Regions from separate parts of the Candidatus Symbiopectobacterium sp. NZEC127 genome, predicted to be linked through region 4. Evidence: predicted binding sites of a transcription regulator. Region 4 holds the regulator's gene; each other region holds the start of a gene.
What was found. The regulator CRP, encoded in region 4, controls carbon source genes, mostly activating them, when cyclic AMP is high. The targets are predictions, from matches to a motif close to ATGTGANNNNNNTCACAT.
Positions count from the first base shown of each region.

Region 1: focA (formate transporter FocA) is a predicted target of CRP. The motif match lies at 1,036-1,053, and genes of this name have one in related genera.
Region 2: ompW (outer membrane protein OmpW) is a predicted target of CRP. The motif match lies at 1,221-1,238, and genes of this name have one in related genera.
Region 3: adhE (bifunctional acetaldehyde-CoA/alcohol dehydrogenase) is a predicted target of CRP. The motif match lies at 820-837, and genes of this name have one in related genera.

Region 1 is NZ_JAGFPG010000001.1:398,329-400,533, forward strand. Features, by position in the region: gene pflB (formate C-acetyltransferase) at 1-65, opposite strand, end outside; gene focA (formate transporter FocA) at 120-977, opposite strand; gene ycaO (30S ribosomal protein S12 methylthiotransferase accessory factor YcaO) at 1,455-2,205, opposite strand, start outside.
Region 2 is NZ_JAGFPG010000001.1:834,500-836,704, forward strand. Features, by position in the region: gene J5069_RS04010 (YciC family protein) at 1-602, opposite strand, end outside; gene J5069_RS04015 (YkgJ family cysteine cluster protein) at 727-1,101, opposite strand; gene ompW (outer membrane protein OmpW) at 1,385-2,017, shown strand; gene J5069_RS04025 (oligogalacturonate-specific porin KdgM family protein) at 2,205-2,205, opposite strand, start outside.
Region 3 is NZ_JAGFPG010000001.1:820,249-822,453, reverse strand. Features, by position in the region: gene oppA (oligopeptide ABC transporter substrate-binding protein OppA) at 1-489, opposite strand, end outside; gene adhE (bifunctional acetaldehyde-CoA/alcohol dehydrogenase) at 1,097-2,205, shown strand, end outside.
Region 4 is NZ_JAGFPG010000007.1:215,453-217,657, reverse strand. Features, by position in the region: gene J5069_RS20995 (phosphoribulokinase) at 1-155, shown strand, start outside; gene J5069_RS20990 (OsmC family protein) at 190-609, opposite strand; gene crp (cAMP-activated global transcriptional regulator CRP) at 926-1,558, shown strand; gene argD (bifunctional acetylornithine/succinyldiaminopimelate transaminase) at 1,625-2,205, opposite strand, start outside.

The sequences.
Region 1 (2,205 bases), on a different contig from region 4:
TTCTGCCATTCACCCGCGCTAAAACCTTCCCACGCGTTAGCCAATTTTTCATTCAGTTCGGTCATATTACACCTACCTTTGGTTTGGAATTCATAACCCGATTTGCAGTCGGCGACAGATTAATGTTTGTCGCCACCGCGCAAATAAATAACCCAATACGTTAACCCTACCAGAAAACCGCCGCCGACGATGTTGCCCAGCGTGACAGGAATCAGGTTGTCCACGATAAAGTTGTGGAGGGTAAGGTGCTCAAATTGGGACGGCGCTTTGCCGATGGCTTCCCAAAATTCAGGCGCCGCGAAATTCTTGATAACGATCCCCATGGGGATCATAAACATATTAGCAATACTGTGCTCAAAGCCGCTGGCAACGAACATGCCGACCGGCAGGATCATCGCGAACATTTTATCGGTCAGCGTCCGGCCTGAGTAGCTCATCCATACCGCCAGACACACCAGCAAGTTGGCCAGGACCCCGAGGCAAAACGCTTCGACAAAAGTATGTTCCACTTTGTGTTCTGCGGTTTGCAGTACGTTCAAGCCCCATGCGCCGTTGGCGACCATGTGCTCACCGGCAAACCAGATCAGGGCGACAAAAAACAGTGCGCCGAACAGGTTGCCCACATAGACGTTACACCAGTTGCAGGCCAGCTGTTTCCAGGTGATACGGCCACTTGCCTTGGCAATTACTGTTAATACCGTTGAGGTAAACAGGTCAGCGCCGCAGACAACAACCAGCATCAGGCCGAGCGAGAAGCAGATCCCACCAATCAGTTTAGTCACGCCGTAAGGCATGGACGCGGCACCGGTTGTGGCTGTGATATAAAAAACGAAGGCGATTGAAATAAAGACACCAGCAGTAATCGCCAAAAAAAACGTGGTCAGGGGTTGTTTCGTAGCTTTATAGACACCAGCATCTTCAGCGACTTTCGCCATGGCTGCCGGTAGTAAAAGTGTAAAGGGGTTGTCAGCTTTCACACTAACGTTCTCCAAGATTTATCCGCGAGGGAATACTAACAAAGCAGTATAAAGCAAAATTTGACTTGGATCATATCCTGAAAATTTAGCAGGGTTAAACCCTTGGGGTAAGTGCACTAAATCACAGTCAACTAATTGAAATATATAGTAAAAAAATATTTTAAAAATTATCAAAAGAGTTGAACGTAGGGGGTAGAATACCGTGAAAAAGAGTTAAATGAAATGCGTTTTTGTATCATTTCGGTGTTCAGGGTTGCTGCAAATTAATTAAAAACTCACCATTTAATAACAATAAGTACATTATTCTTCATTTTTTGCGAAATGCCGGATTATTCAGATTGCGTAGCGATAAGATAATGCGATGATGAAATCTTCCGTACTGCGGGAAAATTGATCGAAAAAAGGCAGGTATTGCGTCAGAGCTTGAGAAGGGTGAAGGCTCCCCGGCGCTAACCGGGGAGGATGGGCGATACGGCATTAGCCCCAGAAACGACGCTTCGCGGCTTGCAGTTTCTCGTACGCTGCCAGCAGCGATTGGTGCGCGGGCAAGGTGGCGAAGGTGTCATCGACGTCAAACAGTCCGTAGAAGCTCTGCTCACCGGCAATAGCCGCACTCGCTGCTTCGAGGGTGTCGCTGCCGTACATTTTCACAAACGCATCGTAATACTGCGATGGCTCACGCGCCTCGTCCAATGCCAGCGTCAACAGCGTCTGCAAACAGCGGTAGTAGTTGCTACGCACTGGACTAAAGACCGAGCCATTAAAGTCCTGCGTCCATTCCGCCCAGATTAATGCCTGTTCCAGATCGCCGCCTGCCAGTGCCAACATGGATTTTAATTCGCCGATGCGCAGCGTCAGCCAGCCGTTATCCTTGCCGGTTGCCAGCCCCAGCAATTCACGCACGCGGGTGAAGTCATCAAACCCTTCGTCATCCAACTGGGCGATCAGATCGAGATACGCCTGCTTTTCCCACTGACTGCCGGGCAGGGAGAGGATGGTCTCGCGTAAATGCACACCCATATTGTTGTTTGCCAACAGCAAATCGTCTGCCGGATAAATGTCGGACATCCCCGGTACGATAATGCGGCAAGCATACACGGACAGGTGCTCATAATCGGCGATGTACACCTCTTTATGCTCTTTGTGGAAAATCGCCATCAAGGTAGCAAATTCCTGCTCGGTGCTACCTTTGAAGCTCCAGTCAACAAAGGGATAATCCGCGTCGGTT
Region 2 (2,205 bases), on a different contig from region 4:
AACCAAAAGAGCACAGCAGGAGCAATCAGCTTCAGATTGGCATAGGCGAGCTTTGCGCTGAGGCGGATGGAGGCGAAAACGCCTTTATTCTCAACCGCGGCGATCACGGGAGATAAACTGACTGCGATGGCCAGCAACACCCCCGGCACGATCAACAGCAGCATACCCAGTTGCACTAAAATGGTACCCACCAGGATCAAAAAGAACAGTCGCGGCAGCAGCGGTGCGGAGGCACCAATCGCGCGCAGCGCGCTGGTGGCTTGTCCGGCCGAAACCTGTCTCACCAGCGTCAACACACCGCCGGTCAGCAACGCATTTCCGACCAGTGCGGCAAAGGTGCTGGCTGCGGAAACTTTAAGCAGCACCATCTGTTGCTCGGGCGTCATTTGTTGAATCAGATCGTGCAGCCCCAACTGGCCGGTGCTGGAGAGATCGCCACTGACATTACTCAATAGCTGTAACTGTTCCGGTGCCGGTATTAATGCCTGATTTAACATGACAGTAATGACCGCCGTGAGTAATGACAGCAACAACAGGCCGATAAGTTGGTTACGCGTAAAATTCATAGTGTCACGGTAGAGGGTACCGGCCGTGATAGACATGAAGGCTCCTTGGCTATTCAACAGTGAAAACGACGCGTCTCCGCGCCCAATGATCCACATTGTAACCTGTTACCTCAAAAGGTTGCACCTTGCTGCACGTCTGAAAAGGGTATTCGCTGCAAATTTATTCGGCAGGGTAAAGCGGGGGCAAGCCATAGCGGGCTCTGGCGCGATTGCAGGCGTCATTTTCCTCACCGTTCTCACCAGACCGTAAAAACTCACGGCACGGTGAGGGGCGCTGTGCATAGATGTTGCAACTGACAGCCTGACCGATCTCGCCTTCAAGCGCAACACAGCGGCAGTGCGCTGTGCTGTTGGTGCCCTGCATACAGCGGATAAACGGGGTAATGGGTTCTGTCAGGCTTGCTGGCGTCAGTCCGCCGCCGTCATCAGCCTCTGCCCAGTAAAATGAGACGCGAAAAAAACCGCAGCAGGCACCGCATCGCAGGCAGCTGTTGAGGTTATCTCCGATATTCGATTTCCGGTTCGACGTATCCATGGTTGACCTCTTCCACAACGCCATCACAGGGGGCCGGGCAGTCATTCACTATAGCGCTACGGCCTCAGCGCCGTGAAGGCTCAGTATTACCCTGCGCACTAAATGCGCTTTAAACTAAAAATTGATGTGAATCAATTTTAGGATTTTTAAGCATTTAGCTCATCTTGATGTGTTTTGGATTTCGCTTTTTTAGCGTGAAAGTTGTGATCTGGCTTAAAACAAGAATACCTACTTAGAGGTATTCTGCGCTCGACTTTAAACCATATAAAGGGAGTGGGTAATAATGAAAAAAACGTCTTTGGCTCTACTCGTCGCAACGTTGCTGCCTGTTTTCGCTCAGGCGCATCAGGCAGGTGATTTTATTGTGCGTGCAGGAACGGCTACCGTGCGCCCAAATGCGGGTGGGGACACGGTGCTGGGTGTCAGCTCTTTTAAGGTCGATAACGATACGCAGTTGGGGCTGACGTTCAGCTACATGGTCACGGATAACATCGGTGTTGAATTGCTGGCTGCAACCCCGTTTACGCACAATGTTGGGTTGCAAACGGTCGGTAATGTGGCACAGGTGAGCCATTTGCCCCCGTCTTTAATGGCGCAGTATTATTTTCGTGATGCGAAAGATAAGCTGCGTCCGTATCTGGGGGTGGGGATCAACTACACCCTATTTTTCGATGAGAAATTCAACGATCATGGTAAGAGTATGGGCTTAAGCGATCTCAGTGCGAAAAACTCGTGGGGGGTGGCCGCACAGGCCGGGTTGGATTATAACCTGGATAAAAACTGGCTGATTAATGCCTCGATTTGGTGGATGGATATTGATACCGACGTCCGTTTTAATTCGCCTGCTGGCCCACAATCGATCAGCACTCGGCTCGATCCATTCACCTTTATGTTTGGGGTTGGCTATCGCTTTTAATAGAATCACAACCTGATATTAACAATTATACTTGCGGCGCTTTCGAGCGCCGTATTTATTTCCAGATAAACTATCACGCACTAAACTATATATTCTACTGGTACAAAAAAACGGCGGGTATTAATCCGCCGTTTTTCAACACAGGGTAAAACTAACCAATAAGGCTAACGTAATAAACGTTTAGCGAT
Region 3 (2,205 bases), on a different contig from region 4:
CTGCAAGTAGCTGGCATAAGGCGAAGCGGTTGCCGGATCGGCTAATCGTTGCCAACTGTAGACAAAATCCTGCGCGGTGACGGGATCGCCGTTTGACCAGCGCGCGCCTTTGCGTAAATGGAAAGTCCAAACGCGGAAATCTTTATTTTCCCAACGCTCGGCCACACCGGGCACCATTTTTCCATTCGGATCGGTAATCACCAGCCCTTCCAACAGATCGCGCGAGACGTTGGACTCTGGCACGCCTTCTATCTTATGCGGATCGAGGGAGGCCACTTCCGCACCGTTGTTGCGCACCAGCACTTGATCCTTGGCTAACAGAGCGCCGGGCGGCGGTGCCGCCTCCGCGACAAGCACACCGCCTCCCCACGTGCCGAACAGCAATGCCACGGTTGCGGCCAGTCGTGTCGTCCCCGTCAGCCATTGACGCCGTTTTTGCGTCGCATCTCCTTTTTGTGAAACAGCGTAACCCGATAACCCGTTGTCCATATCTCCTGTCCTCTCTATGTTATCACATTGATATCACATGGATTCCGTCAAGACTAACCGCTCTGACGGAAATGCAAGACGTTTCCTGGAAAGTGTTTCAAACGTTATTCTGGTCAACCGCTGCCCATTCTGAAATGACGCAATAAACGACGGGCTATTCTCACGCAAGTAACAGGTGAATAATTTTATGGTAATCGAAATATTCAGAGAATAATCCAAATATTTTCCCGCCTATGGCAGGTTATAAATACCAACAAAGGCAACAATAACGCTACAAATAACTACAACAGTTAACAAATATGCTTGCTGAAAGGAGTCAGCATTTTTGAATCGGGATGAAGATCACACAAAAGGCACCCACTAATAGGTATGCTGCTTTCACAGTGTTAAACAGAAGATGCGGAATGAACCACTATCACCCACCGGGAAGAGAGGAGATTACGCCACCGCTGACCCACAGCCCTTTCAGGCAATGAGTAGGTAAACCCTGCATTCAGCCACGAATGCGATGTCGTTATCTATACTTAGCGTTTTGTAATAATGATTTGGCAGCACAGGGTTTGGCAGATCATTGCCTGAAAGAGTTTAACATTATCAGGAGAGCATTATGGCCGTAACAAACGTTGCTGAACTGAACGCATTGGTTGAACGCGTAAAGAAGGCACAGCAGGTCTTCGCCAATTTTTCTCAAGAGCAAGTCGATCAAATCTTTCGTGCCGCCGCCCTCGCCGCCGCCGACGCCCGCATTCCGCTGGCTAAAATGGCGGTAGCGGAATCGGGTATGGGTATCGTGGAAGATAAAGTGATTAAAAACCACTTTGCCTCTGAATATATCTACAATGCTTATAAGGATGATAAAACCTGCGGCATTTTGTCCCAGGATGACACCTTCGGCACCATTACCATCGCCGAGCCTATCGGGTTGCTGTGCGGGATTGTCCCGACGACCAACCCGACCTCCACCGCCATTTTCAAAGCGCTCATCAGTTTAAAAACCCGTAATGGCATCATCTTCTCGCCGCACCCGCGCGCCAAGAATGCCACCAACAAAGCCGCAGACATCGTACTCCAGGCCGCCATCGCAGCCGGCGCGCCGAAAGACATTATTGGCTGGATTGATGAGCCTTCCGTTGAATTGTCCAACCAGTTAATGCACCACCCGGACATCAATATGATCCTCGCCACCGGCGGTCCCGGTATGGTAAAAGCCGCCTACAGTTCCGGCAAACCGGCCATCGGGGTGGGCGCAGGCAATACACCGGTGGTGATCGATGAAACGGCAGATATCAAACGCGCCGTTGCCTCGATTCTGATGTCGAAAACCTTCGATAACGGTGTGATCTGTGCGTCTGAACAGTCGGTGATTGTGGTAGACAGCGTTTATGACGCGGTGCGGGAACGTTTTTCAACCCACGGTGGCTATCTGCTGCAAGGTAAAGAGCTCGAAGCCATCCAATCGATCATTTTGAAAAATGGCTCGCTCAACGCGGCGATTGTAGGTCAGGCAGCGCCAAAAATTGCTGAGATGGCCGGCTTTACCGCCCCCGCTGGCACTAAAGTGCTGATTGGCGAAGTGGTCAACGTGGATGAGTCAGAACCCTTTGCCCACGAGAAACTGTCGCCAACGCTTGCCATGTATCGCGCCAAAGATTTTGACGACGCCGTCGCCAAAGCCGAGAAACTGGTCGCCATGGGCGGTATCGGTCACACCTCCTG
Region 4 (2,205 bases):
ACATTGACTATCCCTACCTGCTGGCGATGCTGCAAGGCTCGTTTATCTCACACATCAATACGTTGGTGGTGCCGGGAGGAAAAATGGGGCTGGCCATGGAACTGATCATGGCACCGTTGGTAAAACGGCTGGCAGAAGGGCGTCGCGCGGGCTGAAATAACGCATACAGCCCGCCGGAAAACTATTCGACTATGAAGAAAACGATGCGACAGCGATGATTTCGTGGCTGTGAGTGACCTTCACCGCCTTTTCTAACATTAGCGCCACTGAACAATACTTCTCCGCCGACAGCGATACCGCCCGTTCAACCACCTTATCCGTCAGTCCCACGCCCGTAACCACAAAGTGCAGGTTGATATGGGTAAACAGACGCGGCGCTTCTTCACGACGCGTGGAGGATAATTTGACTTCACACCCAGTGACCGCGTTGCGACCCTTTTGCAAAATGGACACCACATCAATGGCGCTACAGCCTCCTGCCGCCATCAACACCATCTCCATCGGACTGGGGGCTTTATCGCCAGCATTACCATCCATCAGAATCTGATGCCCTGATGACGACTCACCGAGAAAGGTCAGATCTTCGACCCATTTTACGCGCGCTTGCATCCACAACTCCTCAAATTTATTTGAAAATTACTCACTGTTATATATAAAAACCGCCGATAACTAGAGCTTAATCATGCTGAAGCGAGACAACACAAGACAGGCTCGTCAAGCTGTGTTACAAACAGGAATAGAATCCGTTCCTTCAGTTTGATACTGACGGTCAGAACGGGTCGTGACGTCGCCATACAGAAGCCAGTATATTCCCTGACGTCAGTCCGCCAACACGGAATTTTTACTACTAGCACGTTAATACGCCGTACAGGGAACTCTGACCCCTGTAATTTGCGCAGTGAATTACAACAGAGGATAACAGCGAATGGTTCTCGGCAAACCGCAGACAGACCCGACTCTTGAATGGTTCCTTTCTCATTGTCATATTCACAAGTATCCATCGAAGAGCACGCTGATTCACCAAGGTGAAAAGGCAGAAACGCTTTACTACATCGTGAAAGGCTCAGTGGCTGTGCTGATCAAGGATGAAGAAGGCAAGGAAATGATCCTCTCCTACCTCAACCAGGGGGATTTTATTGGGGAACTGGGCCTGTTCGAAGAGGGTCAGGAACGCAGCGCATGGGTGCGGGCAAAAACAGCCTGCGAAGTCGCTGAAATCTCCTATAAAAAATTCCGTCAGCTGATCCAGGTCAACCCGGATATTCTGATGCGTCTCTCCTCACAGATGGCACGTCGCCTCCAGGTGACCTCCCAGAAGGTGGGCAACCTGGCCTTCCTGGATGTCACGGGCCGTATCGCGCAGACGCTGTTGAACCTGGCGAAGCAGCCCGATGCCATGACGCACCCGGATGGGATGCAAATCAAGATCACGCGTCAGGAAATTGGTCAGATTGTTGGCTGTTCCCGCGAAACGGTAGGCCGTATTTTGAAAATGCTGGAAGATCAGAGTCTGATCTCGGCGCACGGCAAAACTATCGTGGTGTACGGCACACGCTGATATCAGCAGCACCGTTTAGACAAAAGCACGTTGCGCGCTGCGCAGCGTGCTTTTGACGAGCCAGCACTATTCCGCGTTAACCACCGTTTCAACCGCCCGCGCAAACCGCGCCATACCCTGATCGATATCTTCCAGATCAATCACCAGCGACGGCACAAAGCGAATCACGTTAGGCCCAGCCACTAGCACCATCACGCCCTGCTCCGCCGCTGCGGCAAGGAACTTGCCCGCCTGACCGTGCCATCTCGGCTTCAGTTCTGCACCAATCAGCAGGCCCATACCGCGAATCTGCTCAAAAATACCGTGCTCTTCATTAATCGCCTGAAGAATCGAGACGAAACGCTCGTGGCGCGCTTGTACACCGGAAAGAACCTGCGGGGTATTGATGGTGTCCAATGCTGCTTCAGCCACCGCACAGGCCAGCGGATTACCGCCGTAGGTGGTGCCGTGCACACCGACGGTCATCACAGAGGCGACCTCTTCGGTGGTCAGCATGGCGCTGATGGGGAAACCGCCGCCCAGCGCTTTCGCCGTGGTGAGAATATCCGGCGTCACGCCATAGTGCATATAGGTAAACAGCTTGCCGGAACGCCCCATGCCGCTTTGCACTTCATCAAACACCAGCAGTGCATGGTGCTGATCGCACA